Regions from separate parts of the Microbispora sp. CA-135349 genome, predicted to be linked through region 3. Evidence: riboswitches for the same ligand, from Rfam matches in the RefSeq annotation. Region 3 holds a riboswitch; each other region holds the start of a gene.

Region 1 (7,779 bases), 2.9 Mb from region 3:
CGAGAGTGCCGCCGATCGGGACGACCTTGATCCCCATCGCGATCTTTCCGAGCGTCTGCCCGCGCGAGCGCAGCATGAGGAACTCGTAGCCGACCATCACGAGCCCGCTCAGGATCGAGACGAGCAGTGTGGCGAGGAAGAGGCCGCTGGCCTCGGTGACGGCCCCGGTACTCAGGTTGATGCTGGCCGAGGAGTAGACGACCGCGAAGATCACACCGTTGAGGATCAGGAAGGGGATTCCCACGATGACGCCGTCGATCAGGCGGGCGACCAGGCGCTGCCACCACTCCGCGAGCGGAGCCGGGGCGCCGGGCGGAATCGGCCCCGCGGCCGCGTACGGGTGGCCGAAGCCGGGCTGGCCATAGCCCTGCTGGCCGTACTGCTGCCCGTAACCCTGCTGCGGATCCGGCTGCGCGTACTGCTGCTGGCCGTACCCCTGCTGGGCGTACTGCTGCTGCGCGTAGCCCTGCTGCTGGCCGTAACCGCTCTGGGACGACTGGCCGTACTGCTGCTGGGCCTGCTGGCTGTAGTCCTGCTGCTGGCTGTAGTCCTGCTGCTGGCCGTAACCGCCCTGGGACGACTGGCCGTACTGCTGCTGGGCCTGCTGGCCGTAGTCCTGCTGCTGGCCGTAGCCACCCTGGGACGACTGGCCGTACTGCTGCTGGCCCTGCTGGGCGCCGTAGCCCTGCTGACCGTAGTCCTGCTGGCCGTAACCGGGCTGCTGGCCGTAACCCTGCTGCTGGCTCTGCTGGGCGCCGTAGCCCTGCTGACCGTAGTCCTGCTGCTGACCGTAGTCCTGCTGCTGGCCGTAACCGGGCTGCTGGCCGTAACCGGGCTGCTGGCCGTAGCCCTGCTGCTGGCCCTGCTGGGCGCCGTAGCCCTGCTGACCGTACTGCTGCTGGCCGTACCCCTGCTGGGGGTACTGCTGCTGCCCGTAGCCCTGCTGCTGGCCGTAACCGCCCTGGGCGGGGTCATAGCCGGGCTGCTGCTGCGGGCCCGTCTGCCCGGGCTGGCGATAGCTGACGACCGTGACGTCGGGGTCGTAGTCCTGGGCGGGTCTGTCCGTGCCGTACCCGGGGCTCGATGACGGCGGTGGCGTTCCGTCCGACTCGTCCTGGGGGTACGGCGGCTGTCCGGTGCTCACCGTGTCACCTCGTTTCGAAGACGCATGCGCCGCACGTCTGTAGCACACGCTGATATTGCTAAAAGTAGCGACAGGTGTATCAACAGTCACCTTTGCAGGGGCCGACAATCGGCGTCAAAGATCACAAACCGGCGTTCATCAATGGCGATCGAGGTGCAGCAGCATTCGGGTGTTCCCCAGCGTGTTCGGCTTGACGTGCTCCAAGTCGAGGAACTCGGCGACGCCCTCGTCGTACGACGCGAGCAGTTCCGCGTACACCTCGGGGGAGACCGGGGTGCCCTGAATGGGCCTGAAACCGTGCCGGGCGAAGAACTCGACCGCGAAGGTGAGGCAGAAGACCCTCCGCACACCGAGGTCCCTGGCGGTCTCGATGAGCGCCGCGACGATTTGATGGCCGATTCCCCCGCGGCGCGCCGCGGGATCCACCGCCACGGTCCTGATCTCGGCCAGGTCCTCCCACAGCACGTGCAGCGCGCCGCAGCCGACGACCTGACCGCCGATCTCGGCCACCCAGAACTCCTGGACGTCCTCGTACAGCGTCACCGTGCTCTTCTTGAGCAGACGGGGACCGACTCCCGAGTACGCGTCGACAAGGCGCCGGATGGCCCGGACGTCGGGCGTCCTGGCCCGGCGCACCGTCACGGCGGTGGCGCCCTCTCCGGTGGGCGTCTGCGCGGCGACCTGCTCCATGAGCGGCCAGCCTAGCCGGACCACGGGCGATCCTCACCGTCGGCGTCCAGCGGCATCACGGATAACGGTCATACCCAAATGCCACACTCGACATGGGGCCTGACTGTACGTAGCCGCCAGGATACGGACGGACGACCCGCCCGCTCGGCGGCAGCAGTTCCGGTTCGTCCCATTTTTCCCGCGAGCCCCAGCAGCCAATACAAAGACTCAGATGCGCTCAAACCCAGGTGAACACGGACGTACCAGTGCCGAACTCGTGACCCGGTTGTGATCAATCGGTTGTCAAACGTAGACGGGTTTCGGAGTTCTGGTTGAGCAAGAACTCGCCGTGCACTATCGTCCTGCGACGATGCCGGTCATCGTGCACGCTCACGGCGGCCGGGCGCCGAGTCTTCGAAGCACCGCGTGCGGAGGGGAGCCGGGGACCCAACTGCAGGATCAGGATCGGTTCGATCTCAGATCGTCAAGGGGTGAATCCGTCAAGGTAGGGCTACTCCGGCCCGAACCCGTCAGCTAACCCGGTAGGCGCTCAGTAGCGCCCCGCCGAGCGGTCCCGTCCCGATGACGCGGGCCCGCCCCGGGGCGCATGTGGGAGAGGAGCTCGGTTGCGCATGCGTGGAGGACGGTCGGCGGGCAGGCACGCCCGCGGCCGACAGTCCGGATCCGGCACGGCCGGTCCGGGTGCAATCCGCCGGTTGGCGTTCGTCGGCGTCGCGCTCACCGCGATCACGTTCGGCGCCCCGGTGGTCCGCGCCACCGCCGACCCGAAGCCGAGCCTCAAGGAGCTCACGGAGCAGGTCGAGAGCCTCTACACCGAGATCGAGAGCCTCACCGAGCAGTACAACGGCGAGCGCGTGCGCCTGAAGGCGGCCGAGCGGTCCGCCGAGCTCGCCAAGAAGAACCTCGCCAAGAGCGAGGCCGAGCTGGAGGTCCGCCGGCAGAAGGCGAGCGCTCTCGCACAGCACTCCTACATGACCAACGGGCTCGGCGGCGCCCTCGCGCTCATCGGCGGCGACGGCGACCCCAGGGACTACCTGGACCAGGCCACCACGACGTACGCCCTGGAGCTGCAGGGAAGCCAGGAGGTCGCGGAGGTCACCAAGGCCATGGACGCCGCCGCGCGGGCCAGGCAGAGCGCCTCCGCCCGGCAGGCCGAGGTCAAGAAACTGCTCACCGGCCTCGACTCCCGGCGTGACAAGATCACTAAGTTGATCAAGAAGACCGAGAGCAGCCTCTACCGGCAGGTCTCCCGGACGGTCGGCAGCGAGACGCGCAGCAGGATGTCGTTCCCCATCGTGGGCGACGGCAAGGCGGCCCAGGCGGCGCGCTGGGCGCTCAGGCAGCAGCTCAAGCCGTACGTGTGGGGCGCCGAGGGGCCCGGCTCCTTCGACTGCTCGGGTCTGGTCATGGCGGCCTACCAGGCCGTCGGCGTCAGCCTGCCGCACTACACCGGCGACCAGTGGACGGCGGGCACGCACATCTCCCGTGACCAGCTTCGCCCCGGCGACCTGGTGTTCTTCTACTCCGACCTGCACCACGTGGGCATCTACATCGGCGGCGGCTACATGATCCACGCGCCGCGCACGGGAGACGTCATCCACATCGCGAGGATCGCCGGGCGGCCGTTCGCGGGAGCGGTGCGGGTCGCCGACTGAGTCGTCCCGAACCGAGGGCGTGGGGTGGAACCGGGTCGCCGACGGAGTCGTCCCGAAGCGAGGGCGTGGGGCGGAACGCGGTCAGATGAGACGGCGGCGTGCCGCCCAGGCGACGGCCTCGATCGCGGTCGCGACGCCGATCCGGTCGCAGATGCCCCGCAGCCGGCGCCGCACGGTGCGGCCGCTGACATCGAGACTGCGGCCCACGCGATCGGCTGTCACACCCTTGGCCAGCTCCGCGAGGAGAAGCAGGTCCTCTTCGGTGAGACCGGCACGGTCAAGGTCCGAGGCGGGATTGCCACCTCGGTAGACGACCTCGGGAACACCCATCGTCCGCCCTCCCCCACGACGATGATTCGTCGGCCCACCCTTCAGGGACGGTAAACGCCTGCCACGAAGGTCGTCAAGGTGCGGAGTCGGCCCGCCGGTCGTACGTCTCCCGGGCCGCCTCGACATCCTCCATGTGGACCTCGGCCCAGTTCTTGATCGCTTTCAGCAGCGGCATGAGACTTTCACCCAGGGGCGTGAGCCGGTAGTCGACCCGGACCGGCACCGCGGGAGTGACCGTGCGGGAGACGAGGCCGTCGCGTTCCATCGTCCGCAGCGTCTGCGTGAGCATCTTCTGGCTGACGCCCGCGATCGTCCTCGCCAGTTCGCTGAAGCGCCGCGGGCCGTCGGCGAGCGCGGTGAGCGCCAGGCTCACCCACTTGTCGCTGAGCGCGTCGAGCAGCTGCCGCGACGGGCAGGCCGCGACGTACGCGTTGTACCGCCGGCGCGCCTCTTCCCGCTGCTCGGCCGCCGTCTGCGTGGGCATGTCTTTCCTCCGCGTCACTTACGCACTTTTAGGTGCCTACTTACCAGAAGAGAGTAGGCCTCCCTACGCTCCTTGGCACACCGGAAGGAGGAACTCATGAGAGCACTGGTGGCACGGGACGGAACCGTGGGGATCGTCGACGCGGCCGAGCCGGAGCCGGGGCCGGGACAGGTGCGGATCAGGGTCGAGGCGGCCGCCGTGAACCCCGTCGACCTGCTCACGGCCGCGGGCACCCTCGCCGACAACGGGCTCATGCCGCATCTGGAGACGCACGCCCTGGGATGGGACGTGGCGGGCGTGGTCGACCGGGTCGGTCCGGGAGTGACGGGCGTGCAGCCCGGCGAGCGGGTCATCGGCTTGTCGGACCGCCTGACGGACCGGTTCAAGGCCCAGGCGGACCTGGTCGTCCTGGACGAGACGGCCGTCGCGCCCGCGCCCGCGGGAGTGGCCGCGCCGGAGGCGTCGACGCTGCCGCTGAACGCGCTGACCGCCGTCCAGGCGCTCGACGCCACCGGGCTCGCCCCGGGCGAGACCCTGGTCGTCACGGGAGCGGCCGGGGGCGTCGGCGGCTATCTCGTGGAGCTGGCCGTCGCACGGGGGATCAGGGTCGCCGGGGTCGCCGCGCCCGCCGACGAGGCACTGGTCCGGGACTTCGGCGCGGAGTGGTTCGTGCCGAGGGGCACCGATCTGGCCGCGGCCGTCAGGGCCGTCGTTCCGGGCGGCGCGCACGGCCTGGTGGACGCGGCGGTCGTCGGCCTGCCCGCGCTGGACGCCGTACGCAACGGGGGCGCGTTCGTCGCCGTGGGCGCCGGGCTGGCCCCCATCCCGTTGCGCGGCATCCGGGTCTCGACGGTGTTCGTCCGCGCCGACGCGGCCCAGCTCGGCCACGTCGCGAAGCTGGCCGAGGCGGGACGGCTGAGCATGCGGGTCGCGGGCACCTATCCGCTGGAGCAGGCCGCCGAGGCGCACGAACGCCTGCGGAAGGGCGGCCTGCGCGGCCGGCTCGTCCTGCTGCCCTGACCCGCCTGCCCCTGCTTGTCGCGCTTTGTCGCGACAAGCAGGTCGCGGGCCGGACGGCCATGCCGTCCGGCCCGCTCCCAGGAGGTCAGGCGCCGGGATCAGGCGCCGGGATCAGGCACGGCCGAGCAGCTCGCGCACCCGGTCGCGGCCCACGGCCAGCAGCAGCGTGGGCAGGCGCGGGCCGGTGTCACGGCCGACGAGCAGCCGGTAGAGCAGGGCGAAGAACTCGCGCTGGGCCGCCTTCAGCTCGGGCGTGGCCGCCTTGGCGTCCATGTCGAGCCCGGCCTGCACCTTCGGCACGCCGTACACGAGGGTGGTCAGCCCGTCGAGCGACCAGTGCTCGTCGAGGCCCTCGGCCAGCAGGCGCAGCGACTCCCGCTCCTGCTCGCCGAGCGTGTCGAGCAGTTCCTTGTCGGGCGTCTCGCGCACCTGGGTGCGCTCCTCCGCGGGCACGTAGGTGTTCACCCAGTGCTGGGCGCGGTCGAGCCGCGGCCGCAGCTCGTCCAGCCCGGCGATCTCCGGGTCGAACGCGCGCAGGATGCGCAGCGTCTGCTCCTCGTGCCCGGTGGCGATGTCCACGACGGAGGCGAGCGTCCGGTACGGCAGCCGCCGCGGCGTCTCGGGCAAGACCCGGGAGGCCGTGCTCGACGCCCGCCGGTAGGCCGCCTGGTCGGCCGGCAGCGCCGTGCCGTCCTGCACCTTCCTCGTCAGCGTGTCCCACTCGTCGTACATGCGCTGGATCTCCTGGTCGAAGGAGACCTTGAACGACTGGTTGGGACGGCGGCGCGCGTAGAGCCAGCGCAGCAGCGCGGGCTCCATGATCGACAGAGCGTCGGCCGGGGTCGGCACGCCGCCCTTGGAGCTGCTCATCTTGGCCATGCCGCTGATGCCGACGAAGGCGTACATCGGCCCGATCGGCTGCGGGGCGCCGAACACCTCGCGCACGATCTGGCCGCCGACCACGAACGACGAGCCCGGCGAGCTGTGGTCCACGCCCGACGGCTCGAAGACCACGCCCTCGAAGGCCCAGCGCATCGGCCAGTCGACCTTCCACACCAGCTTGCCGCGGGTGTGCTCGGACAGCAGCACGGTCTCACTGTGCCCGCACACGCAGGTGTAGGACATCGCGGTGGTCTCGTCGTCGTACGACGTGACCGTGGTCAGGTCGCGGTCGCAGGCCGAGCAGTAGGGCTTGTAGGGGTAGTAGCCCCCGGCGCCCGAACCGTCGTCCTCGCTCGCGGCCCCCGAGCCCTCGAGGGCGGCGGCCTCGTCGGCGTCGGTGACCTCCTTGGCCTTGGCCTTCTTGGTGCGGTACTGGTCGAGGATCGCGTCGATCCGCCGCCGCTCGCGCATGGCGAGCAGCACCTGCTCCCGGTACGCCCCGGAGGTGTACATCTGCGTCTGGCTGATGCCGTGGAACTCCACGCCGAGCTCGTTCAGCGCGGCGATCATCGGCGCCTTGAAGTGCTCGGCCCAGTTCGGGTACTCGCTGCCGGGCGGGGCCGGGACGGTGGTGAGCGGCTTGCCGATGTGCTCGTTCCACGCGGGGTCGATGCCCACCGGAACCTTGCGGAAGCGGTCGAAGTCGTCCCACGAGATGATGTGCACGCACTCGTGGCCACGCCGCCTGATCTCGTCGGCCACCAGGTGCGGGGTCATGACCTCGCGCAGGTTGCCCAGGTGGATCGGGCCGGACGGGCTGAGGCCGGACGCGCAGACGACGGGTTTGCCCGGTGCGCGCCGTTCAGCCTCGGCGATGACCTCATCGGCGAAACGCGCCACCCAGTCGGCGTCCATCACGTCAGTCCTCTCTGAACGGGATCCTGCCTTCTATGGTCCCGTACGCGAGGGAGTCGTCAGGACGCGTTACGGGCGTAGACCAGCCGCAGGCCGATCAGCGTGAGCCAGGGCTCGTGCACGTCGATCGTACGGGCCTCGCCGATGACCAGAGGCGCACCGGTGCCCGTGGCGACAACGGTGACGTCGTCGGGGTCGGAGGCCAGCTCGGCCGTCATGCGGTCCACGATGCCGTCGACCAGGCCCGCGAACCCGTAGATGATGCCCGACTGGAGCGCCTCAACGGTGTTCTTGGCGATCACCGACCGCGGCCGGACCAGCTCGACCTTGTGGAGCTGGGCCCCGGCCGTGGCCAGCGCGTCCACCGAGATCTCCAGGCCGGGCGCGGTCACCGCGCCGACGTACTCGCCCCGGGCCGAGACGGCGTCGAACGACGTGGCCGTGCCGAAGTCCACGATCACGCACGGCCCGCCGTACAGGGTGGTGGCGGCGAGCGCGTTCACGATGCGGTCGCTGCCGACCTCCTTGGGGTTGTCCATCCGGACCGGGACGCCGGTGCGGACGCCCGGCTCGACGACCACCGCGTTGACGTCGCCGTAGTAGCGCCGGGACATCTCCCGCATCTCGTTGAGCACCGACGGGACCGTGGAGCAGATCGC
Region 2 (7,779 bases), 1.1 Mb from region 3:
GCCAGTCCAGCCAGGCGCGCAGCATGGTGCGCTCGTCCGCGGTGACAGGGGGATCGATACGTGTGTCGGTCATCAGGGCATCCTGCCCGGCCGGCGGCGCGTAGTCACCTCAATTAGAACCCGCCGGCCAGGAGGTTCCCGGCCGTGATTCGAGCAGGACGAGGCGCGAAACGAGGACTCCGGCCGGTTCGAGCCCGGCCTGCCGAGCTGCTGCAATAAACGCCGGTGATCGGCTCGCCGGCGAGAACCCGGGCCGCCACGGCCGCCTGCTCACGCCCGCGTGCCGTCAGAGGCGCCGCAGGAACAGCCCCGGCAAGACCGGCGGTGACGTTCTCGGATTCGGCATGGCGCAGACACCAGACGCGCACCCCATCGCTGATCACCGCACGGGCCCGATCACGAGAATTCCCGCCTCTGCTCTCCTCGCGTGCCGGCGCTCGATCGAACGACGCCCGGCCCGTCGGTCGGCTGCCGGTGAGAGATCTCCGTTCACGCAAGGACAATAGCTCGATCCGCACGAGCGCCGAGAACAAGTTGACCGGGTTCATTGGTGAAGGGCGGAACGTGACCGGCTTGACTCGAATATGTATGAATTTCCTACTTGGACTTGTTCATAAGTGGCAATCGAGTAAGAATCAGTTCAGCCTTCAACTACTTGGTCGGAGGGTTACTGCACGGATGAGGAGAGGCATGAAGCGCACCATCCCCGTTCTCGCCGTCACCGCCGGCGTCCTCGGCGCCACGCTCACCGGCATCGGTCCCGCGTCCGCAGCCCCCACAGTCGACTGCTCCACCGGCGGGTACACGCGGGTTGTGAATAGTTACGTCCCCACCAACGTCGAGCGGCCGGCGGTGGACGGTCACAGCTACAACATCGGCGGTTCGTTGGCGTACACGTACGAGGTCTGCCTCGACATCCCGGACACCTCGACATTCACGATCGAGGTGCGGATCTGGAATAACGGAACGCAGAGCGTGTTCGTGGACGACCGGCCCGGGGACAAGGTCTTCCGCTACTCGATCGGCGCCAACAGCTTCTGGCAGGTCTACGGCACGATGACCGGGCCCGGCAGCACCTACATCTACTACACCTGGAACGAGAAGCAGCTCCCGGCCTGACCCGGAACGGGCCGGCCGCCTCGCTCGGCGAGGGGGCCGGCCCAGAAGCGGCTGAGAAGTCCGGCAGAGGCCTGGAACCGGCGGTTCGGTACATCGAGATCTGATCCGTCCCCCTGAAGCTTCCGCGCCTGCCGGCGCATCACCCGTGCGATCGGGAGCCGGACACCATGGGGGCAACTCCGCGGCCTGCTCGGGCGTGTGCTGGTGGGTGCCGGTGTGAAGGGCTGTGAGGTCCTGTTGCTGTGCTTCGCTGCCGTGCCTCACGTGCCGGAAGCTCGGCGGAGGCGATGCAGGGTCAGGACAACACAACTCTGGCGTCCGGCGGCAGGCCGAAAGTTCTGCGCGCCTCAGGGTAGATGCTGTTTTCCATGTCCCACCCGGCGCCGGCCAGCTCTATTGCCCGGGGTGCGCCCTCCGGGGAAAACAGAGCGCGCGTCGAAGACGCGTACTCGGCGCCGTCCGCCGGCTCATCGACGTGCCGCACGGCGAAGCGTCCGTTCACCGACTCCATCGTCAACAGCAGCGGCACGCAATAGCCGGTGCCGCTGACGAGCTTGTCACCTGAGCGGGCCAACTCCTCGCACCGGGCCACAAGTCCGACCAGAAGGCGAGCATCTTTCCGGCGAACCTCGATGAGGTCCTCCTCGCAGAACATACGGGGATGCAAGACCGACTGGGCAGCGGCCAGATAGTTGCCTTCGTTGCGGACGGGGTCTGTCTCCAGAAAGTGGTCAGCCGTTGCCGTGAGCGCCGTACGCGTCGAAGAATCGACCGAGATGACCTGTTCTGAGGCGGTGCCCGGCAAATCCGGCCCGGACAGCCGCGGGATCAACACGACGCCTCCGGCGACCGCGACAACCAGTACGACGATCGCCCACGCAAGCGGTCGTCTGCTCAGGCGCGTCACGGGCCTCTCTCACGATCATCAAGCTGAAACACCGGAATCGTAGCTCCTTGACGGTTCTGTCCGCCTATATCACCCATAATGATCCCTGCTCTCGTTCGTTGTCGTCGCGTGCCGGCGTTTCCCACCGTCATGTGCCTCCAAAGTGTCCCGGCCCGCACATACAATCCGGACGTGTCGGACTCCCGCATTCGCCGCCGCGCTTTGATGCGTCTCGCTCTGTGGTGGGCTGCTGGTTACGTCGCTACAGCGGGAGCGCACCTCTTCGCCGACAAGGCGTCCCTCGCGGACTCCTTACTGACGAGCACGGGTACGTTGATCTTCGTCGTTCCATTCGGCATCGTCATATGGTGGCCCGAATTACGCGGCCGAGAGCCTGATGAAAAAGGCCGTTCCTCCGGCGGAGACGCTGGAGATCACACGTCGTAGGTCTGATCCGCCCTGCTGGCCTGCGGGCTCAGTACATCGAGATGTGGACGTGGTCGTAATGGTTGGCGGTGATGCCGCCGCGGTCGGACATGGTCCGCCAGCCCGGATGGCCGAGGTTGTAGATGCGCTGCTGCCAGATCACGTACATGACGCCGAGTTTCGGTCCGTTCTTGATGGCCCAGGCGGCGAGGCTGTCGCCGAGCGCCTTCATCTCGGGGGAGGGCATGGCGCCGCCCGAGCTCATCATGAAGTCGCAGGCGCGCCCCAGGGGATGCTCGCCGCTGTCCTCGGCGCGGTAGCAGCCGACCGGGAACCGCAGATCGAAGTACTTGCCGACCTCGGCCCGCATGAGCCGCATCCGGGGCGTGATGTTGTCGGAGCCGCCGGGCAGTTCCGGCGCCCACGAACCACCCGACCGCTTGCCCGGGGCGACGGGGATCAGGGCGTCGAGCTTGTCCTTGATCTCGTCGATGAGATCCTCGGCGTCCTCGCGCTGTCCGGCGACCTCGGCGGCCTGCGACTTGAGCTGTTCGGTCAGCGTCTCGGCGGCCTCGGCGGCCCGTTGCCGTTCGGCGCGCACCTGGTCGAAGCGCGTGAGCCTGGCGGCCTGCTCCTCCTTGAGCTGGTAGTTCAGCGCGGCGGTGTTCATGTCGGGCAGCACCATCGCGCTCTCGGCCTGGTAGCGCAGCCCCGCCATCTGCCGCACGGCGTCCCTGGCGGCGCTGTAGTCGGCCTCCGCCTTGGCCAGCCGGCCGCGCGCCGCCTTCTCCTCGACGCGGGCCTTGGCGAGTGCGACACGTTTGGCGTTGTAGTCGCCGATCAGCCGGTCGACCTTCTTCCGCAGGTCCGACAGTTCTTTCTTGAGCTGCTTCTCCGTCGGTCTGGGATCGGCGGCGCCCGGAACGGCCGCGCCGAACACGAAGACGGCGGCGCTGAGCACGCCGGCAGCCAGGGGGAACGCGCGGGGCAGAGCCCACTCCTCTCCATCCGCCGACCGGGTTAGCTGACGGGTTCGGGCTGGAGGAGCCCGGGCAGGCGACTGCCTTGACCCCAGGTGCGTGGTTGGGTCCCCGGTTCCCGGGCGGGGCGCCCGGGATTAGGCCTACCGGCTGTGACAACCGGTGCCAGGGATACTAGTGGTAAAGAAACAGCGCTTGCCACCCAAGTCGCAACCATCCGGAGATCAAGCCGTTACCACCTCGCGGAGCATCCGGGCGGCCTCCTCCGGGAGCACGTCGTTGACGAAGGCGCCCATGGCGCTCTCCGACCCGGCGAGATACTTCAGCTTGTTCGGCGCGCGCCGGATCGTGAAGAGCTGGAGGTGGAGGTAGGCCATGTCGCGCCGGAAGACGACCGGCGCCTGATGCCAGGCCGCGACGTACGGCATGACGACGCCGAACAGCCCGTCCAGGCGGCGCAGCACCTCGATGTAGAGCGGAGCGAAGGCCGACCGTTCCTCCGGCGACAGGGCGGGGATGTCGGGCACCTGACGGTGCGGGTAGAGGTGCACCTCGAACGGGTAGCGCGCGGCGGCAGGGACGAAGGCGGTCCAGTGCTCGTTGGCGGCCACCACCCGCGGTCCTCTCCGCTCCGCGGCCAGAACGTCCGCGAACAGGTTGCCGCCCTGGTGGCGGGCGGCGGCGTCCAGCATCTGGCGCGTGCGCGGCGTGACGTACGGATAGGCGTAGATCTGGCCGTGGGGGTGCGGCAGCGTGATGCCGATCTCGGCGCCGCGGTTCTCGAAGCAGAAGACCTGCTCCACGCCGGGCAGCGAGGACAGCTCGGCCGTGCGGTCGGCCCACGCCTCGACGACCAGCTCGGCCTGCTCGTCGCTCAGGGAGCTGAACGACGCGTCGTGGTCGGAGGTGAAGCAGACCACCTCACAACGCCCGATCCCCGGCCGCACCTCGCTGAGGCCGCCCACCTGCTCGTACGCGCCCGTGTTCAAGCTGAACGACGGGAAACGGTTCTCGAACACCGCCACCTCGTACGGCGAGGGGATCTCCGAGCCGGGATGGCCCGGGCAGAGCGGGCATTCGTCGGCGGACGGCAGATGGGTGCGGGTCTGGCGGTGGCGGGCGACGGCCACCCACTCGTCCATCAGCGGGTCGTAGCGCAGTTCGGAGGCGAGCGGACGCGGCGGCAGGTCCCGGGGGTCGGCGGCGCTGTGATCGGCGTCGTCACGCCGGTCGAAGTAGATCAGCTCACGGCCGTCGGCGAGATGGGTGATGGTGCGCTTCAAGAGCGGTCTCCAGCTTCACGGTGCGGTGTCGGTGTCCCGGTGGTGTCGGTGTCGCAACCTGCTGCCGGGCGTCCGGTGAGCGTGTCCGGTGTCGTGGTTCGGCCCGGTGTCACAGTGCGGTCTCCAGCTCGGTTCCCCCGGTCTCACCGGTCTCACCGGTCTCCCCGATTTCGCCGGACGGATCGGCGAGGAGGAGCTCGCCGGCGTTCTCCGACAACGCGGTGCGTGCCTCCTCGGGCAGGCTCACGTCGCTCACGACCACGTTGGCCTCGCCGAGAGCGGCGATCGTGCTGATACCGATCGTTCCCCACTTGGTGTGGTCGGCCAGGACCACGAGCTGCTGGGCGGCCGCGACCAGGGCGCGGTCGGTCTCCGCCTCCAGCAGGTTGGGCGTGGTGAAGCCGGCCCGGACGCTCATCCCGTGCACTCCGAGCATGAGCGTGTCGACGTTCAGGGAACGGACCGCCGCCACGGCCACCGGGCCGACCAGGGCGTCGGACGGGGTACGGACGCCTCCCACGAGCACCACGGTCTGGTCGGGCCGACCGGCGCGGTGGAAGACGTCGGCCACCTGGACGGAGTTGGTGATAACGGTCAGTTCGGGCACGTCCACCAGGTGGTGGGCCAGTGTCCAGGTGGTGGTCCCGGCCGACAGGGCGACGGAGCTGCCCGGCCGCACGAGCATGGCGGCCCTGCGGGCGATGGCCTCCTTCTCGGCCTGCTGCCGGACCGACTTGACCGCGAAACCCGGCTCCTCCGTCGAGCCGGTGCCGGTGGCGGTCGCCCCGCCGTGCACCTTGACGATCAGGCCGCGCTCCGCGAGGACCTCCAGGTCGCGGCGGATCGTCATGTCCGAGACCCCGAGGTCGCGTACGAGCTGCGCGACGCGCACCCCGCCGGTTCTGCGCACCCTCTCCAGGATCGCCTGCTGCCGTTGCTGGGCCAGCATCCACCACTCCTGTCAACAGATTCAAACAAATTATGCCCCAGGCGCGTTGGGGCATGTTGAGTTGGGGTCCCGGTAGCCAGTGGGGCCGTTCCTCGGCCTCGCGATGCATCCGTCCGGCCGAGAGCTCGCGCGGCAAATGATCACGAGCGCATCCCTTGCCGCTCGCGGCGCGGGGGAGGACAGTGAGCGAAAGCCGTACTCGACGGAAGGCGGTCGTCATGGGCAGACGCGCACGCAAGTCGAAGGCACGCAAGAAGAAGAAGGCCAACCACGGCAGGCGGCCCACGGGACGGTAGACCCGTTCCTAGGGGTTCCTCCCCCAGGCGGCGAGCAGTTGAGTCTGCTGATCGGCGCCGGCCGGAACGCCTCGTTCGTCCCCGATAACCCCTGCCTCGCGGTAGTCCTCCCGCGCCTTCTCGAACCATTCGGAGCAGGAGGCGACCAGTTCGGGGTCGAGCTGTTCCGGTCCGCCGATGGCACGCGCCAGGTCCCAGGTGTGGATCAGCGCGTCGGCGAACAGTTCGGTGATGTACTCCTCGCCCGGCACGTCGCCGAAGGACAGGTGGGCGACGCTGGTCAGGGCGCCGTCGGCGTACACCGCCTGGACGGCGCCCTGCGCGGACGCCTCGAACGCCTTGAGTGGGTCCTCGCCGAGCACGTCACCCTCGAAGGCGTCCCCCACCTCGGCGACCGTACGGCCGGACAGCAGTTCGGGGGCCCACAGGTTTTCGGCCACGACGTGGTTGACGAGCCCCCGGACGTCCCAGTCGACACAGGGGGTCGGCAGCTCCCACTGTCCGCGGCGGACGAGATGGAGGCGGTCCCCGAAACCGTCCAGCGCCCTGCGGTACGCGTCACGGATGTCGATCATGTCCCCTCCTCGCCACGAACTCCCCACTCGAACGTAACTCTTCTCAACGATCAGTCATACACGCTCGCATGGGAGGAAACACCCGGGTCAAGGGAGGTGCTGCTCGACCCAGACGATCTTCCCGTACGAGGTGGGCCGGGTGCCCCAGCGGTAGGCGAAGCGTTTGATCAGCTGGAGACCGCGGCCGGTGTCCTCGTCGGGGGTGGCGGTGCGCGGGGTGGGGGTGGCGGGGGAGCCGTCGGCCACCTCGACCACCAGCGTGTGGCCGCGCAGCAGCCGCATCTCGATCGGCGGCCAGCCGTGCTTGAGCGCGTTGGTGACGAGTTCGCTCACGATGAGCTGCGTGCTGTCCACGAGACCGTCCAGGCCCCACCTGTGGAGGGTGCCGCGGACGAATCGCCGCGCGTGCGAGACGAACCGCGGATCGGCCGGCAGCGGGCAGGTCGCGACCTCGTCCGGATCGAGGTCGCGCACCCGGGCGAGCAGCAGGGCGATGTCGTCACGCTCGTGGCTCGACCGCTGGCTGCTGATGATCACATCGCACTTGTCCTCCATGTCCTCCACCGGACCGGCGAGCAGGCGGCGCAACCCCATGATCCCCGCGTCCAGGTCCCGCTCGCGGCTCTCCACGAGGCCGTCGGTGTAGAGGGCGAGCAGGGTCCCGGTCGGCAGGACCAGCTCACGGGACTCCAGCGGGTCGCTGCCGATGCCGAGCGGCAGTCCGGCGGGCAGCTCGATGATCTCCGTGGACCGGTCGGGGTGCAGCAGGACCGGCGGCACGTGCCCCGCCCGGGCGAGCGAGCAGCTGCGCGTGACCGGGTCGTAGACGGCGTAGATGCAGGTCGCGATCTGGCTCGGGTCGAGGTCCTGGCTCATCAGGTTGAGCCGGAACAGCACCTCGTCGGGCGGCAGGTCGAGGCTCGCCAGCGTACGCGCGGCCGTGCGAAGCTGGCCCATGGTCGCCGCCGCCCTGGTCCCGTGCCCCATGACGTCGCCCACCACCAGCGCCGTACGGCAGCCGGGCAGGGCGATCACGTCGTACCAGTCGCCCCCGACGCCCATGAGGTCGCTCGCCGGCAGATAGCGCGAGGCGATGTCCATGCCGAGGGGCTGCGGCAGTTCGACGGGCAGCAGGCTGCTCTGCAGGGTCAGCGCGGTCCTGCGCTCCCTGGTGTAGAGCCGCGCGTTGTCGATGCACAGGGCGGTGCGGGCGGCCAGGTCCTCGGCGACCACCACGTCCTGCTCCTCGAACGGCAGGCTGTCGG
Region 3 (7,779 bases):
GGAGGGCGCGGCCCGGCTGCGCCGCACACAGGAGGGCGGCGGCGCGGTCCGGTTCGTCCGGGCCCCCGGCGGCGGCTGCGCCGGAGCGGCCATGTGCTCCGCCCCGGCCGTGGGAACGTCGGAGCTCGCCGGGGTCGGCACCCGTCCCGGCCTCCGTGGACGGGGCATCGCCGCCGCGGTCACCGCCACGCTCGCCGAAACGATGTTTACCGGGGGAGCACGGTCGGTGTGGCTGGAGTACGGAGGCGAAGGTTCGCGCCGGGTCTACGAACGCGTGGGCTTCCGGCCGGGCGGCACCCGCCTGTACATGTCGCTCGACGTCTGACGCACCCGCCGGCCGCGCGGTCCCCGCCGTTCACCCCGCTCGCTCAGCCCTGCTCGCTCAGCCCTGCTCGCTTACTTCGGGCGGGCAGGGCGAGCGGCCCGACCAGACGCGGCCCGAGCGGACGCGGCCCGAGCGGACGCGGCCCGAGCGGACGCGGCAGGGCGGGCGGACGAGTCCGCATCGGGAGAGCCGGATCAGGCGGAGGCGGGAGGGGGCCCTGCCGACGCGAGGCCGGGCGGCGCCGCGGCCAGGGCCTTGTGGATCGCCTCGACCAGCGCGAGCGCCGCCTCCTCGGTGAGCTCGATGGCGACCCGGGCCGACGGGCCCTCCGAAGGGTTGGTCAGGTCGATGTTCACCGTGTGCTCATGGCACGCGTGGTAGGGGTGATCGACGTAGACCATGCCGTCGGTGACGGTGAACCAGCCCGAAGCCCCCTTGGCGGCCCCGTCGAGACGGATCTTCTCGGTGAGATAGGTGCACATCCTGGTCTCCTCAGGCGGCGAGGTGGCGGCCGAAGAAGCCGAAGACCTTCTTCCAGCCCTCCACCGCGGCGGCGGGACGGTAGGCCGGCCGGTCCACGGCGAAGAACGCGTGGCCGGCGTCGGGGAAGACGTGGAACTCGTGTTCCTTGCCCAGTTTCTCCAGCTCCGCGGAGAGCACTCCCACCTCTTCCGGCGAGGGGAACTTGTCGTCCGCGCCGAAGAGCCCGAGCAGCGGGCAGGACAGATCGGCGGCCCGGGAGATCAGCGGCTCGGCCTTGAGCGGATATTCGGCGGGCGGCGCGGTGACGACGAAGGCGCCGTAGCAGTCCACCGCGGCGTCGATGTCCAGCGAGCACGCGGAAAGGAAGGCCTGCCGTCCGCCGGAGCAGTAGCCGATCACACCTATCCTGCCGTTGGCCTGCTCCAGGCCCTTGAGATGGGCCGCGGCGCCGGCGACGTCGCCGACGAGCTGTTCGTCCGGGATGCCGCCCTTGGCCCGGGCCGCCGCGGCCTGGTCGTCCGGGCTGACGCCGGCGCCCTCCCGGGAGTACAGATTCGGGCAGATCGCGGCGTAGCCGTTCGCCGCGAACCTGCGGACGATCTCCTTGGTGGCCTCGTCGTAGCCGGGCATGTGATGAATCACCACGACCCCGCCGTGCGGGGCGGAGCCGAGCGGCCGGGCCGCGTACGCTTCGAGGCCGGCGCCTTCGTGCCCGGTCACGGCGACCGTGCCGGCCCACATCGCGTCGGTCATAGTCCCTCCACCTGTGATCACGCTCCCGCACGAGCCGGTCGCCTCCGGCGGCGGGTCCAGGAGGGCCACGATAATGCTTGCTTTGACTAACTAAGCAATCGCCCCGGGCCGGTCAGAGCGCGTGCGCCGCACCCGTCCCGAACAGGCGCCGCACGCCCGCCGCCACCCAGATGGAGGCCACCCCGGCGTACGCCGTGAGCAGCGCGACGGTGGGGAGGGACGCGATCGCCGACAGGACGGCGGCCAGCCCCAAAAGGCCCGACCAGCCGTACAGCACGATGCGGCCGCGGGGCGCGCTCGTGTGCGCCGCCTCCTGCACGGGGGTGACCAGGGCCATGACGGCGGCGCCCGCCACCGCGGGCGCCTCCCCGCCGGTCGCCACGCCGGCCACGAGCAGCGCCGCACCCGCGGCGGGCAGGCAGCAGCACAGCGCCGCCACTCTCGCCTCCCTGATGTCGAAGAGCAGCCTGGTGGCCCTGGCCCGGGCCAGGCGCAGGGTGGTGACCGCCTCGGCGACCCAGGCCGCCCAGTGCAGCAGCGCGATGAGGACGAAGACGGCGATGAGCGGCGGCACGGCCGGCAGCAGGAACACCATCCGCCATCCACCGGAGAACGTGCCGCGAAGGCGCGCGAGCACGCGGTAGACGGGGTTGCGCCGCTTCAACGCCGCCACCAGCAGGTCCCTGGCCTGGTCGAACCCGGGGTCGAGGCGGAGCACCTCGCGGAACGCGCGGGCCGCCTCGGCCGGCGCGCCGAAGGCGAGCTGCGCCCGCCCGTACGCCAGATGGGCCGTCGCGCTCTCGGGATCCAGCCCGACGGCGCGCGCGGCCGCCTCCTTCGCCCGGAGGGCGTCGCCGAGCATGGTGAGGGCCACCGCGAGGATGCCGGCCAGGTCGACGTCCTCCGGAGCGACGGCGAGCCCCCGACCCGCCGCGTCGGCCGCCTGCGGCCACTGCTCGAGGGAGACGTGCGCCCGGGCGAGCAGCTCCCACGCCGGCGCGTGCTCGGGGGACAGCGCCAGGCACGCCCGCGCGGCGGCGACGGCCTCGTGCGGTCGCCCCGCCCGGTGGTACGCGTGCCCGGCGACGTAGTGGGGAAACCAGTGGTCGGGCGCGAGCCGCACGGCCTCGGTGGCCTCGCCGATCCCCTCGGACGCCCTGTGCTGCTGCGTCAGCGCCACGGAGAGGAAGGCGTGCCCGTCGACGTTCTCGGGCTCCCGGGCGAGCAGGCCGCGCAGTTCCCGTTCGGCCTCCGCCGGGCGGTTCAGCGTGAGCAGCGTGCGCGCCCGCTCAAGCGGCGCCGCGGCCATCACCACCTGCCCTTGCCGCCCTTCTTGCCGCCGAACGCGCCGTTGGATGTGCCGTTGATCCAGGGCATCAGCTCGTCCCAGGCGCCGGAGTCGTTGGCGTGCAGGACGTAGTTGCGCGCGGTGGTCAGCCACTCGCGTACGGCCGTGGGCCGCACCGCCTGGGCCGCGGCCAGCAGGTCGGGTGTGGACAGGGGGATGGGCCGGCCCGCGCTGATCGACTGATGCAGCTTGGTTTCCACCGCGCGGTCGACGACGCCCTTGAGGTCCGCCCCGACGAACCCGTCCGTCACCCGGGCCACGGCGTCGTAGTCCATCTCGGCCAGCGGCTTGTCGCGGCAGAGGATGCGCAGGATGGCGGCGCGGGCCGCGGCGTCGGGCGGCGGCACGAACACCAGCTGGTCGAACCGGCCGGGCCGCCGGAACGCGACGTCGATGTACCAGGGCGCGTTGGTGGCCGCCAGCACCAGGACGCCGTCGTTGGCGTTCTCGTCCACGCCGTCGAGCTCGGCGAGGAACTGGTTGACCAGCTGGCGGGTGTGCGCCTGGCGCATGTCCGAGCGGCGCGCGGCCAGCGCGTCGACCTCGTCGAAGAAGAGCACGCACGGCCGGTTGCGCCGGGCCATCTCGAACGTGGCGTGCAGGTTGCGCTCGCTGGACCCGATGTACATGTCCAGGATGTCGGCCAGGCCGACGTCGATGAACGACGCGCCGAGCTCTCCCGCCGCCGCCCTCGCCAGGTGGGTCTTGCCCGCGCCGGGAGGGCCGTACAGCAGCACTCCGCCGCCCGCCCGCTTGCCGAACGCGGCGAACAGCTCGGGCTGCTGGACGGGGAGCAGGAGCTTCATCCGCAGCGCCTCCTTGACCGCCTCCATTCCCGCCACGTCGGCGAAGGTGACACCGGAGCGCTGGACCTCCACGTCGCCGTCGTGCGCCGGTGCGGGGTACGCGGGTGGGGGGTACGCCGGGCCGGGTGGCGGCCCCGGCGCGTACGGCGTGCCGGGCTGCGCCTGTGGCTGATGTGTCTGTGCCTGCTGCGCCTGTGGCTGCTGCGCCTGGTTCTGCTGTGTCTGGGTCTGGTACGGCGTGGCCGGCTGCGGCTCCAGCCGGGCGGCCAGGCCGGGGTCGGACAGCGACGGATCGCGGGAGACCGCGTCGTGGTAGCGGCGCGCCGCGCCCGGCACGTCACCCTCGCCCAGCAGCGCCCTGGCGGCGAGCAGCCCGATCCGCGGCGGGAAACCGGGCTCGGCCAGGAGTGGCTGAAGCGCCGACAGCGCGGCGCCGTAGGAGCTCTGCCGGACGAAGGCCTCCGCCAGACCGGCGACCACGTCCGGGTCCCTGGGCGACAGCAGGAGCGCGGCCCGGTACTCGGCCTCGGCGTCGGCGAGATACCCCTTGGCCAGGAGCTGCCCGGCGAGGTGCCGCCGTAGGGGGAGGTTGTCCGGAGACAGCCGCGCCGCCTCCCGGAGGGCCTGGAGTCCGGCGTCGTCCAGCACTGCCCGGTCCCTTCTGTAGGTCGATCCGAAATGACCGTAAGGCTACCCACGTGGTCGGACAGCGGTGATCTCTACAGGCCCCGCCCGGCCGTCGGCGCCCCCTGTGGCGCATCTCACGGTTGATTGCCCGCGACCGTGGGGACCTGCGGGAAACTTCGGCCGACCGCAGCAGGAATCGGGCTGTTTGCCGGGTTTTTGGCCGTGTCTTACTTGTTATCTACTAAGCTTCCCGTGTGTCACGCCGGTGAGCGGTCCTCAACCCGAGGACGACCGGCGACCGCCGAATCCCGGACGTCATCGATCCCGGGAACCGGGGACCCACCTTTTCTGGGGTGAATCCGGACCATCCGGTAGGGCTACTCCTGGCCCGAACCCGTCAGCTAACCCGGTAGGCGGCCAAGGAGAGGAGAGCGCGTGGAGTGTCCGCTCCACCTGCCCACCCGGTCCGGGTCCGTCACCCGGTCCACATGCCCGCCCTGGAACGTCTCCAGGCTTCCGGGGTGATGGCGCGCCCGTGACGGGCTGCCACGTCTCCCGTTTCTGATCCCGCCCCGCCGCGGCCGTGTCTTCCGGCCGCCGTGCCGTCACGTGGTGATGCCGCCCTGCCGTCACGCCCGCGGGCCGGTTCGTCATGTCTCGAAGCGCGCCATGAGGAGCCCGCGATTTCCACCGATCCGATAGCACGACAGCTGCTCGACGCCGTCCGCCCGGAACTGGGCTACCGCGAACGAGCCGGGAAACACACGAAGTTCGGCGAATGGTACGCCGACACCATCGCCAAGGACCCCGACTTCAAGACCGCCCCCTGGTGCGACATGTTCGTCTCCTGGGCGGCGGACCAGGCCGGCGTACAGGACCGCGTCGGCGAGTTCGCGCTGACCACACGGCACGCCAAGTGGTTCAAGGAGCACGACGCGTGGAGCGGCACGCCCGAGCCGGGCGCCGTGGTCTTCTTCGACTGGTCGGGGTCCAAGAAGATCCGAGACATCGACCACGTGGGCGTGGTCGAGAAGGTCGTCCACGGAAAGGTCCACACGATCGAGGGCAACGTCGACGGCGTGTGGCTGAAGCGCAAGGTACGCGACAAAAGCAAGATCGTCGGGTACGGCCTGCCGCGCAAGGTCAAGGTCACGCCGAAGGCGCCGGTGACGATCCAGCCCGTGGCGGCGGTGCACGCGAGCGTCCCGGGTGCGGTGGGGCTCACCATCAGGAACTTGGCGGCCACGCAGGGGCAGTCCCCCGGCGTCGTGTGGTCGCCCGGCGACGCCGTCCTGCCGGCCGGCCTGCTGTTCGCGGTCGTCTCCACCGCCGTCACCGGGCTCCGGGTCAAGGCCGCGGCGGCGACCTCCGGCGGACGGCACCGCAAACGTGGTCCCGGACGGGCCACGGCGCAGGCCACGGCGCGTGCCACGGTGGGGGCCACGGTGGGGGCCACGGCGCGTGCCACGGTGGGGGCCACGACGCAGGCCGCTCGCCCGTCCGCGCGGGCGTCCGTGAATCCAGCGCCCGTCAATGTGGCGTCCGGCGGTCCGGCGTCAGTCGATGTGGCCCCCGTCAATGCGGCGTTCGTCGATGCGGCGGCGTCCGGCGCTCCGGCACTCGGAGGGGGAGACGGCGCCCGTCGCCCGAGCACCGTCTGACACCGTCGGCGGCCGCCCACGTCGTCCGCCTCATCCCCGCAGGCGCTTCATCTCCGTGATCTCGGCCGACTGCGTGGACACGACGGACGCCGCCAGCCGCCGGGCCGGCTCGTAGACCCCGCCGCGCAGCTCGTCCCGCGCCATGGTGACCGCGCCCTCGTGGTGCCGGATCATCATCGAGAGGAACTCCCGGTCGAAGGCCCGGCCGGACAGCCCTTCGAGACGGCGCATCTCCTCGGGGGACATCATGCCGGGCATGGCGTGCTGGTGCGCCGGCGCGGGGCTCTCGCCGGGCACCGGCTCGCCCCAGGCCGTGAGCCAGCCGCTCATCGTCCGGATCTCGGGGGCCTGGGCGGTTTCGATCCGCTCCGCGAGCCGCACGACCCGGGGGTCCGACGCCCGTCCCTCGGCCAGTTTCGCCATCTCCACCGCCTGACGATGGTGCGGGATCATCATCCGGGCGAACATGACGTCCTGCTCGTTGTGATCGGTGGCGAGAGTCGTGCCGACCGGTGCAGCCGGTGTCGGCGTCGGTGTCGGCGTCTGAACCGGGGTCGTCGCGGCGAGAGCGGCGCCCCGCGCGCCGCCGGTCAGCAGACCGGCCGCCAGCAGGGCCGCCGGCAGAGCGCGTCCCCTCATGGCAGGCACCTCCACTCTCGCGCTCTCGGCGTGAATCGGTGGCGTCCCCGCCCGCCGGGCGAAACGGGCCCCTCGCCCGCGGCGGCGCCCGCCGAACCTGCGTCAAGGCGGATGTGCCCGCCCCTTGCCCGTCGTACCCCGTCCGGCGGGTGCTCCCCGCCTGTGCTCGATCCGTACGAGCATGTCGCGTTCCAGGCGCGGCGCGGCGACGTGCACACGGTGCTCGTGAACGGTCGCGTGGTGAAGCACGAGCACCGCCTTGTCGGCGTGGACCTCGCCGCGGCCCGCCGCGAGGTGGAGCGGACCGTCGAGTATCTGCGTGTGACGCTGGGCGAGGAGGCGTGGCAGAAGGGGATGAACCCCGACATCCCCGAAACGGAGATTCTCGACAACCCCTACACGTACACCGACTGCCACAGCGCCGCGACGCACAGCCGCTGAGCTGGTGCGGGGCGTGCCCGGACCAGAGGAAACCCTGGGGAATTCATGATTGTTTGGTGCTCTTTGTGAGATTTGGTCACCAGTGGGGCTAAGGTGGGCAGCCACCCGCGGAAGCCGTGGAGCTTTCCCCCGAAACGACCGCTGGGAGTTGTCTCACATGCACGGGCACGTCCCCTCGCAGACGAGCCAGGATGATCGGTTCCGGCAGGAAGTCCTCTCCAGTCAGGAGGAGCCGGCGACCAGGCCGAAGAACAGAAAACCCCTCATCATCGCCGCCGCGGCCCTGGTCGCCGTGCTGGCCGCCGGGGGAGCGGGTTACGCGCTCGCCAGCGGCTCGGACCCGTTGGGTCCGCCCGCCGCGGGCGGCACGCAGCAGTCGGCGGCCCCCGCACAGGACGGCGATACCGCCGGCTCCGCCGGTTCCTCCGGTGACGACGCCGCTGCGGGGGACGGACAGGACGCGCAGGGCTCGCCGGACCAGGGCTCGTCGGACCAGGGCGCGATCGGGTCCGGCGGAGACGGCTCCGGTGGAGCGCAGGCATCCGCCGGAGGAGGCGCGGACACCGCCTCCGGCTCCTCGGGCGGGGGCTCGTCCGGTCGCAAGAGCGCCGGAGCGGGCCGGGCCGGGACCGGCTCGTCGGGCAAGACGGGCGGTGCCCCGAAGGGCGGTGCCGGCCAGGACCGGGGTGAGGTGCC
Region 4 (7,779 bases), 2.5 Mb from region 3:
GCGGCACAGCGTCTCCCCGGAGGAGCTCACCGGCCGGACGAGCGCGCAGTTGAGCACACCTGCCACGGGCGGCTCCGTGAAGCTCGACTGACCCGGCGGCGGCGCCGGGCCTCACGTCCGGCGCCGCCGGAAGCTCCGGTCCTTCCCACCACCCGCTATGGGCGAACAGCGGGTTGTTCGCGCGCAATCGAGGCGTGGGCAGGCACCTGTCCATCCATTGGGCCCTTCGTTAGGTGTCGCTCCTGTGGTCCCGTTGCGCCACGTGTTGGGATTTATGCGTGACCCCCCACCACACGTACCAGCGGGGTCGCGCCCTTGGCCCGCTTAAGGCCTGCGGCTCCCTGTGGTTTCCTACGCAAGGAGTCATATGTTCCGGCACAACCGTCGCCTGCAGTTCGAGGCCCGGCCAGAAAAGCCCGACCCCGTGTACGCGCGCAAGCTCCAGGAGCTCATCGGCGGTGCCTTCGGCGAGATGACGGTCACCATGCAGTACCTGTTCCAGGGCTGGAACTGCCGCATGCCCGGCAAGTACAAAGACCTGATCATGGACATCGCGACCGAGGAGATCGGGCACGTCGAGATGCTCGCCACGATGGTCGCCCGCCTCCTCGAAGGCGCGCCCTCGACCGCGGTCACGAAGATGGCCACCGCCGACCCCGTGCTCGGCGCGGTGCTCGGGGGAATGGACCCGCAGCAGGCCATCGTGGCCGGGGGCGGGCCCCTGCCGGCCGACAGCAACGGGTACCCCTGGAACGGCCGCTACATCGTCGCGAGCGGCAACCTGCTCGCGGACTTCCAGGCGAACGTCGCCGCCGAGGCGCACGGCAGGCTGCAGACCGCCCGGCTGTACCACATGACCGACGACCGGGGCGTGAAGGACATGCTGAAGTTCAACCTCGCCCGCGACACCCTGCACCAGAACCTGTGGCTGAAGGCCATCGAGGAACTGCGGACGGACGGCCTGGAGGACGTCGTGGTGCCCAACGCGCTGTTCGACGAGGAGCACGCCGAGCACGCGGAGACGATCTGGGACGTGTCCGACGGCACCGAGGCCCAGGCGGGCGGCTGGGCGAGCGGGCCGCAGCCCGACGGCCGCCACCGGTTCGCCTATCTCCTCAACCCCGAGCCGCTCGGGGATCCCGCCATGGCCCCGCCGCCGGACCCGAAGCTGTACGACACCTACGACGGCAGCATGGGCGAGCCGAAGGGCCCCGCCCTCGGCACCGAAGTGGGGCCCGTGGGGAAGCTCAAGGACAAGCTCACCTGACCGGCTCCGCCGAGGCGTGAGCGAACGCGGAGGCCGGTCGGGCACCGGCCCTCCGCTCCGGCCGCTCATCTCACCCCCGGAGCCCGCACGGGCCCGCGTGCCGCGCCCGGTGGGCCTGAAGGCCGCCCCGGCGGGGCGCTTGTTCCACGACCGCCTGCCCCGATGGCCGCGCCGATCGTCGGCCCGCGGCACCGCGCCGCGCCATGCCTGTGGGCCGCACGGCGTCACCCTGTGGGCCGCACGGCGTCACCCTGTGGGCCGCACGGCGTCACCCTGTGGGCCGCACCGCGCCACGCCTGTGGGCCGCACGGCGCCACGCCCCAGCACGGCGGGCCGCGACCGCCATGCCGCGAGGCCGCCGCCTCCCGTCCAGACCTGTTTCCTGTGAGGCTTTCGTGCTCGACTCCCGCCGTCCCGTGAACGGGCCCGCGCCCGCCGATCCCGCCGCCGCCGTCCCCGCCACCGCCCATCCCACGGCCGATGCCACCGCGCTTCCCACCACCGCGGATCCCGCCGCGCGGCGGTCGTCGCCGGGCCGCCTGGCGCGGCTGGCCGGCCTGTGCGGCCCCGCCTTCGTCGTCTCCGTGGCGTACGTCGACCCCGGCAACTTCGCGACCAACATGTCGGGCGGCGCCCAGTACGGCACCATGCTGCTGTGGGTGATCGCCGTCGCGAACGTGCTGGCCATGTTCGTGCAGGCGCTGTCGGCCAAGCTCGGCATCGCCACCGGCCGCAACCTTCCGGAGCTGTGCCGGGACACCCTGCCGCGCCGGGTGAGCCTGCCGCTGTGGGTGCAGGCCGAGCTGGTCGCCGCCGCCACCGATCTGGCCGAGTTCATCGGCGGCGCGATCGCCCTGAACCTGCTGTTCGGTGTGCCGCTGCTGCCCGCCGCCGCGATCACGGCCGTCGTCTCCTCGCTGCTGCTGATGCTCGCGCCGCGCGGGCGGCGCAGGTTCGAGGCGACCGTCACGGCGATGCTCGCCGTGGTCCTGGCCGGTTTCGCCTACCAGGTGCTGCTGTCGGGGTCGCTCGCGGGTGTGGCGGGCGGTTTCGTGCCCCGCCTGGCCGGCACCGACAGCCTGCTGCTGGCCACCGGGATCATCGGGGCGACCGTCATGCCCCACGTCGTCTACCTGCACTCGGCCCTCACCCAGCACCAGGGCGGGCACGGGGAGGCGGCGCGCAGGGAGGCCGTGCGCGCCAGCCGGATGGACATCGCCGTCGCCCTCGGCACCGCCGGGCTGGTGAACATGGCGATGCTGACCGTCGCCGCCGCCACGTTCGGAGGCGGCGATCCCGGCAGCCTGCAGGCCATCCACGCCGGTCTCGGGCAGGTCCTCGGCCCCGGGGCGGCCGTCGCGTTCGCGCTCGCCCTGCTCGCCTCCGGACTGGCCTCCTCCAGCGTGGGGACCTACGCCGGGCAGGTGATCATGGCTGGGTTCCTGCGCCGCAGCGTGCCGCTCCTGGCGCGGCGCCTGGTCACGATCATCCCGGCCATGGCGGTCCTGGTCGCAGGGGTGGATCCCACCCGGGCGCTCGTCCTGAGTCAGGTCGCGCTGTCGTTCGGCATCCCGTTCGCCCTGGTGCCGCTCGTGGCGTTCACCGGCAGCAGGAAGCTGATGGGCGACCTCGTCAACCGCCGCCTCACCACCGTCGCCGGCGTCGTCGTCGCCGCCGTGATCAGCGCGCTGAACGGCTTCCTGCTGGTGGAGGTGTTCACCGGCTGAGGTGGCCTTCCTTCACCGAATCCTCCGGAGGAAGCCCGGTCCGCAGCCGGGAAACGAAGTCAAAGCAGTGCGGCGAACCGGGTCGCGACGAGGTCCCAGCGCCACTCCTCCTCGATCCAGGCCCGGCCCCGCTCGCCCATCGCCCGGGCGCGGGCCGGGTCGGCCAGCAGATCGCACAGCGCCCGGGCCACCGCCGTGTGCGACGTGCCGTCGACCACCAGGCCCGTCTCGCCGTGCCGTACGGCGTCGGGGGCGCCTCCGGAGGACCCGGCGACCACCGGCAGCCCGGTGGCCGACGCCTCCAGGTAGACGATGCCGAGGCCCTCGACGTCCAGGCCCCCGAACCTGCTGCGGCAGGGCATGGCGAACACGTCGCCCGCGTCGTAGTAGGCCGGGAGGGACGCCCAGGGGACGGACCCGGTGACGACCACCGAGCCGCGCAGGCCGGCCCGGGCGACCGTCCGCTCCAGCGACCGTCGTGACGGGCCGCCGCCGACCAGGAGCAGGGCCGCGCCGGGGACGCGCCGCAGGACGAGCGGCCAGGCCCGCAGCAGCACGTCCTGGCCCTTGCGCGGCACCAGCCGCGAGACGCACACGACGACCGGGCGGTCTCCCAGGCCGAGCGACGCGCGGACCCGGTCGCCGCCCGCTCCCGGGCGGAAGGCTGTGGTGTCCACCCCCGGCGCGAGCCGTACCAGCCTGGATGCGGGAACGGCCCGCGCGATCCGGCGGCGGGTGTACTCGCCTAGGTAGGTCACGACGTCGGCCCCCGCGCCGATGCGGCCCAGCAGGGCGCGCGCCCCCGGCAGGCGGGCCCACGACGCCTCGTGCCCGTGGGTGAGCATGACGATCCGGCCCGCGCCGGCGGCGCGCAGGGCGGGGGCGAGCAGCCCCAGCGGCGCCGCCGCGCCGAAGACGACGGTCGCGCCGTCCTCGACCAGCGCCGCCGCCCTGCTCGCCACCGAGCGCGTCGGCAGCATCAGCGAGGAGGGATGACGGACCACCTCGTACGGCTGGCGGGCGTCGAACTCCTCGCAGCCCTTCCAGCACGGGGCGTACACGACCACGGAGCCGGGCGGCCTGCGCGAGGCGAGGCCGTGCACGAACGCCTGGATGCCGCCCGGTCTGGGCGGGAAGTCGTTCGTGATGATCAGCGTCCGCTTCGTCATCCTCACCCCCGCTGCCGGCGTGGCCGGGCGGTCCGCCCGCGCGCCGCCCGAGAACGCATTGTCGCAGCCGCGGCCTCGCCGTCGCCCTGTGAAAACGCCCTGTGGTGATCAGGACGGGGCGAGCTGCTCGCGCGTGTAGGACCGCCATTCGCGGGTCAGGCCTTCGGCGGTCAGCCCGAGCACTTCGCGCAGGGCCGCGCCGATCTCCTCGCGCGACGCGGCGCGGTAGAGCGCGACCAGGCTCCGCTCGCCGAACCGGACGGCGATGTAGCGGCAGGCCAGCCACGCCTCCTCATACGCCTGGGCGGGCCTGGCGGCGAAGTCGGCGGACCCCGGCAGATTGTGCAGCGCCGCCTTCCCCGCGGCCACGTCGGCGGCCAGCTCGGCGGCGATCGTCCGGACCGGCAGGCCGCTGTCCAGATAGCCGACATAGTCGGCGAAGCCCTCCATGAGCCACATCGGCACGGCGCGGGGGCCGGCGGTCGCGACGTGCGTCAGCTCGTGGGTCACGACCACCAGACGGCCGGTCGCGGTCAGGCGGGCGAACGCGGCCGGCTGCACGATCACCCGGCCGGCCGTGGCGACGGCCGCCAGATCGTCCACCTTCGCCGGCGCGGCCAGCACGGCCGCCTGCTCCTCGGTGCGCGGCACGAGGACAACCGCGCCCTCGTGCCCCCGGCCGTGGTTCCCCCAGACCCTCGACACCGTACGGTCCGCCTCGCCGGCCACCGCGGCGATCCCGGCGATCAGCGACCCGGGCGATCCGACGACGACGACGCGCTCGCCGCGGACGACGGAGGCGCCGGTCCACATGTCCGGATGCTCCCGCACGGCGGCGCGGGCACGCGTCAGCAGGGGACGCAGCGGGTCGGGCGGGGCCGCGGCGGCAGGCCCGGCCAGCAGCACGGCCAGCGCGACGGCGACGGCCGCCGTGCGGCGGAGACGGAACCTGTGGGGCGGGTCTGCGGGGTGGCGCCGATCGGCCCGCGCAGGCGCCGCCACGCTCCCGGGCACCGCGGAGGCCTCGCCGGGCGCCGCCCGCGGAGCCGTCCGCTCTGGCGAGGGGACTGCCGGGTCCATCCGGCAGGGGGACATCTCAGCCGGACAAGGCAGGAGACCGTCCCCTTCAGGGGATGGAGGAGTCACGCCGTGCATGCTAACCAGCACATGTCACGGCCCCGCCCACCTCGGCGAGGTGGGCGGGGCCGTAGGGACGGCGCCGGTCGAGGGGGCTGGTGACCGGTGCCCGTCAGACGCCCGGACGGACGGCACCGACGAAGGTGCTCCTCCGGTAGGCGTCCAGCTTGTCGATCCGGACCCGCGTGCCGGTGTGCGGAGCGTGGATCATCTTGCCGTGCCCGACGTACATGCCGACGTGGCCGCCGCCGCTCGTGAAGATCAGGTCACCGGGCTCGAAGTGACCCCAGGACACCTTCTTCCTGACCGCGCTGCGGATGGACCACGTCGTGCGCGGCAGCCGTACGCCCGCCTGGCGCCAGGCGTACTGGACCAGGCCCGAGCAGTCGAACGCGCCCGGTCCCGTGGCGCCGTAGCGGTAGGGGTCGCCGATCTGCTTCTTGGCGGCCTTGACCGCGCGCTCGGCCTTGACCTGCTGGAGCACGCCCCTGCCGATCTTCCGCTTGGCGGCGCGTTGCCTGGTCTGCTGCTTCTTCACGGCGGCCTTGCGAGCGGTGGTGCCGGTGCTCGCCTTCGTGTCCGTCTTCGTGGTCGTCTTCGCGGCGGTCTTCGCCGCTGTGTCCGTCTTGACGACCGTGACCGTCACCGTGTCGGCCGCCGCCGGCTGCGCACCGGCGACCCCTACGGATGCCGTCAAAGCGGCACCCCCAAGGGCAATTCGGGCAAGACGGGACAGACTAGCGGGGGTGGTAGACAGGATCTCTCCTCGGGTCTTCCGCTCACGCCTACCGGGTTAGCTGACGGGTTCGGGCGGGGAAGTCGCCCTACGGCGCGCGACGCGCCGATTCACCCCGGACCTTCGGTGAAGGTCGATGGTTCCCCGGCTCCGTGCCTCCTGACTGCACGGACTCGGCATGCCACCGGCGCCGGGGGGATCCCGCGAAGGGGAGAGTGGTGAAGGGCGCCGATGACGGTGGATGACTGCGCGACCGGCCGGCCGGACCGGGCTCGCGACGGCGAGGCGTGCTCGCCGCGGCCCAGAAGCTACCGAGGACCCGCCGCGTTCGGCAAAGCCCTCCCGCCGCGTAAAGATCAGATAACGAAGGTCACCAAGAAGAAACGGCAGCGTACCCGCAGGGCGAAAGGGCTAAATGTGACTCTGCTCACAATCCTGGCAACGAGCGGCGAATCCGGTCACAGCAGCCACAAAAAGCACAGAAGTCGCGGACGTCAGGGGCGGACGGCGCCGATCGCGTGATACTCGGCAAGTGTGACAATCTTCACAACATCGCCGGTCTGCGGGGCGTGGACGACCTTGCCGTCACCGGCGTAGATGCCGACATGCCCGTACCCGGCGTGCCAGAGCAGGTCTCCCGGCTGGAGCTCGTCCAGCGAGACCCGGCGGCTCGCCCCCCAGGCCCACTGCTCGTAGCTGGTCCGGGGCAGGGTCACCCCGGCCGCCGCCCAGGCGCCCTGCACGAGCCCTGAGCAGTCCCATCCGTCCGGTCCGGTGCCCCCGTAGCGGTACGGCTTGCCGACCTGCTTGTAGGCGAACTGGAGAGCCGCGAGCGCGTTGCCGGACGCGGGCCCGGTGTAGACGACGCCGGGGCTGTTGGGGTTGCCGGGGTTGAACGTCCCGAGTGAGCGCAGGAGCTTCATCTGCTCCCTGACGAGCTTGTCGACCTTCTCCTTCTCGCCGGCGAGCTCGCCCCTGACGTCGGTGGCCTCCTTGTAGAGCGCCTTGCTCCGGTCGCGGCGGTCCTTGAGGTCCTTGATGGCGCTCTCGTACTCCTTGAGCCGCCCGGCACGCTCGGCGGAGATGTGGTTGAGCGTCGCGAGGCCGCTGAGCATCGCGTCGGGGTCGCCGCCGGAGAAGACGCCGCCCAACGACCCCATGTCGCCGACCTGGTAGCTGTTGACGGCCATCGTGACCAGCCCGGAGCGGAGCGCCTCCACCCGGACGTTCTGCTTCTTGTAGTCGCCGTTGATCGCGAGGTACTTCTCCCTCGCCTTCTTCCACTTCTCGTTGGCCGCGTTGTAGCGGTCCACGATCGTGTCGGCCTGCTTGTTGAGCTTGCTCAGCTTCGCCTTGGCCTGCGCGACCGTGGGCTTCGGATCCGCCTGCGCGCCCGTCACCGGCGTCAGCAGGACCACCGTGGCCAAACCGGCGGCCACCGGCACACGCCCTCGCACTGAGCCCCCTCTTGGATCAACGAAACCTGCGGCGCGACTCTATCTAGGCGATCATGAAGTCTCAACCTATTCGCAGGTATTCGCGGCAGTCATCACGCGCGGCGACGACGCCGGAGCGGAGCGTGCGCACGTCGTTCAGCTTCGGCCGAGCCGGCGCAGCAGGAGGAGCGAGGGCACCGGCCGGGCGCCCATCCGGCGCACCGACTCGGCCACCTCCCGGTCGGAGGAGACCACCGCGATGGCCCGCCCCGGCGGCTCCGCCCGCACCAGCGTGCGGATGAGGTCG

What was found. Region 3 has a riboswitch for cyclic di-AMP ahead of ACQPZZ_RS25250 (CHAP domain-containing protein). Riboswitches for the same ligand answer to the same signal wherever they lie in the genome.
Region 1: linked by a shared signal. The riboswitch ahead of ACQPZZ_RS38430 (NlpC/P60 family protein) and the one ahead of ACQPZZ_RS25250 (CHAP domain-containing protein) in region 3 are both predicted to bind cyclic di-AMP.
Region 2: linked by a shared signal. The riboswitch ahead of ACQPZZ_RS30440 (coiled-coil domain-containing protein) and the one ahead of ACQPZZ_RS25250 (CHAP domain-containing protein) in region 3 are both predicted to bind cyclic di-AMP.
Region 4: linked by a shared signal. The riboswitch ahead of ACQPZZ_RS14135 (C40 family peptidase) and the one ahead of ACQPZZ_RS25250 (CHAP domain-containing protein) in region 3 are both predicted to bind cyclic di-AMP.

Annotation. Positions count from the first base shown of each region.
Region 1 covers NZ_CP192001.1:8,339,366-8,347,144, forward strand. Annotated here, with positions in the region: gene ACQPZZ_RS38420 (RDD family protein) at 1-1,144, opposite strand, end outside; gene ACQPZZ_RS38425 (amino-acid N-acetyltransferase) at 1,283-1,834, opposite strand; cyclic di-AMP (ydaO/yuaA leader) riboswitch at 2,224-2,377, shown strand; gene ACQPZZ_RS38430 (NlpC/P60 family protein) at 2,530-3,489, shown strand; gene ACQPZZ_RS38435 (LuxR C-terminal-related transcriptional regulator) at 3,571-3,819, opposite strand; gene ACQPZZ_RS38440 (winged helix-turn-helix transcriptional regulator) at 3,893-4,303, opposite strand; gene ACQPZZ_RS38445 (NADP-dependent oxidoreductase) at 4,400-5,323, shown strand; gene lysS (lysine--tRNA ligase) at 5,435-7,120, opposite strand; gene ACQPZZ_RS38455 (type III pantothenate kinase) at 7,180-7,779, opposite strand, start outside.
Region 2 covers NZ_CP192001.1:6,630,256-6,638,034, reverse strand. Annotated here, with positions in the region: gene ACQPZZ_RS30460 (DinB family protein) at 1-73, opposite strand, end outside; gene ACQPZZ_RS30455 (histidine phosphatase family protein) at 114-548, opposite strand; gene ACQPZZ_RS30450 (hypothetical protein) at 691-1,119, shown strand; gene ACQPZZ_RS30445 (hypothetical protein) at 1,415-2,026, opposite strand; gene ACQPZZ_RS30440 (coiled-coil domain-containing protein) at 2,481-3,392, opposite strand; cyclic di-AMP (ydaO/yuaA leader) riboswitch at 3,427-3,565, opposite strand; gene galT (galactose-1-phosphate uridylyltransferase) at 3,636-4,694, opposite strand; gene ACQPZZ_RS30430 (DeoR/GlpR family DNA-binding transcription regulator) at 4,804-5,643, opposite strand; gene ACQPZZ_RS30425 (50S ribosomal protein bL37) at 5,862-5,939, shown strand; gene ACQPZZ_RS30420 (TIGR03086 family metal-binding protein) at 5,948-6,514, opposite strand; gene ACQPZZ_RS30415 (ATP-binding SpoIIE family protein phosphatase) at 6,602-7,779, opposite strand, start outside.
Region 3 covers NZ_CP192001.1:5,485,927-5,493,705, reverse strand. Annotated here, with positions in the region: gene ACQPZZ_RS25275 (GNAT family N-acetyltransferase) at 1-325, shown strand, start outside; gene ACQPZZ_RS25270 (DUF6295 family protein) at 520-807, opposite strand; gene ACQPZZ_RS25265 (dienelactone hydrolase family protein) at 818-1,561, opposite strand; gene ACQPZZ_RS25260 (tetratricopeptide repeat protein) at 1,674-2,870, opposite strand; gene ACQPZZ_RS25255 (AAA family ATPase) at 2,870-4,363, opposite strand; cyclic di-AMP (ydaO/yuaA leader) riboswitch at 4,632-4,774, shown strand; gene ACQPZZ_RS25250 (CHAP domain-containing protein) at 4,942-6,003, shown strand; gene ACQPZZ_RS25245 (DUF305 domain-containing protein) at 6,034-6,642, opposite strand; gene ACQPZZ_RS25240 (hypothetical protein) at 6,805-7,083, shown strand; gene ACQPZZ_RS25235 (hypothetical protein) at 7,241-7,779, shown strand, end outside.
Region 4 covers NZ_CP192001.1:3,002,099-3,009,877, reverse strand. Annotated here, with positions in the region: gene ACQPZZ_RS14160 (RNA polymerase sigma factor) at 1-91, shown strand, start outside; gene ACQPZZ_RS14155 (manganese catalase family protein) at 368-1,267, shown strand; gene ACQPZZ_RS14150 (Nramp family divalent metal transporter) at 1,663-2,994, shown strand; gene ACQPZZ_RS14145 (glycosyltransferase family 4 protein) at 3,054-4,163, opposite strand; gene ACQPZZ_RS14140 (hypothetical protein) at 4,272-5,165, opposite strand; gene ACQPZZ_RS14135 (C40 family peptidase) at 5,413-5,997, opposite strand; cyclic di-AMP (ydaO/yuaA leader) riboswitch at 6,072-6,225, opposite strand; gene ACQPZZ_RS14130 (C40 family peptidase) at 6,531-7,493, opposite strand; gene ACQPZZ_RS14125 (NYN domain-containing protein) at 7,629-7,779, opposite strand, start outside.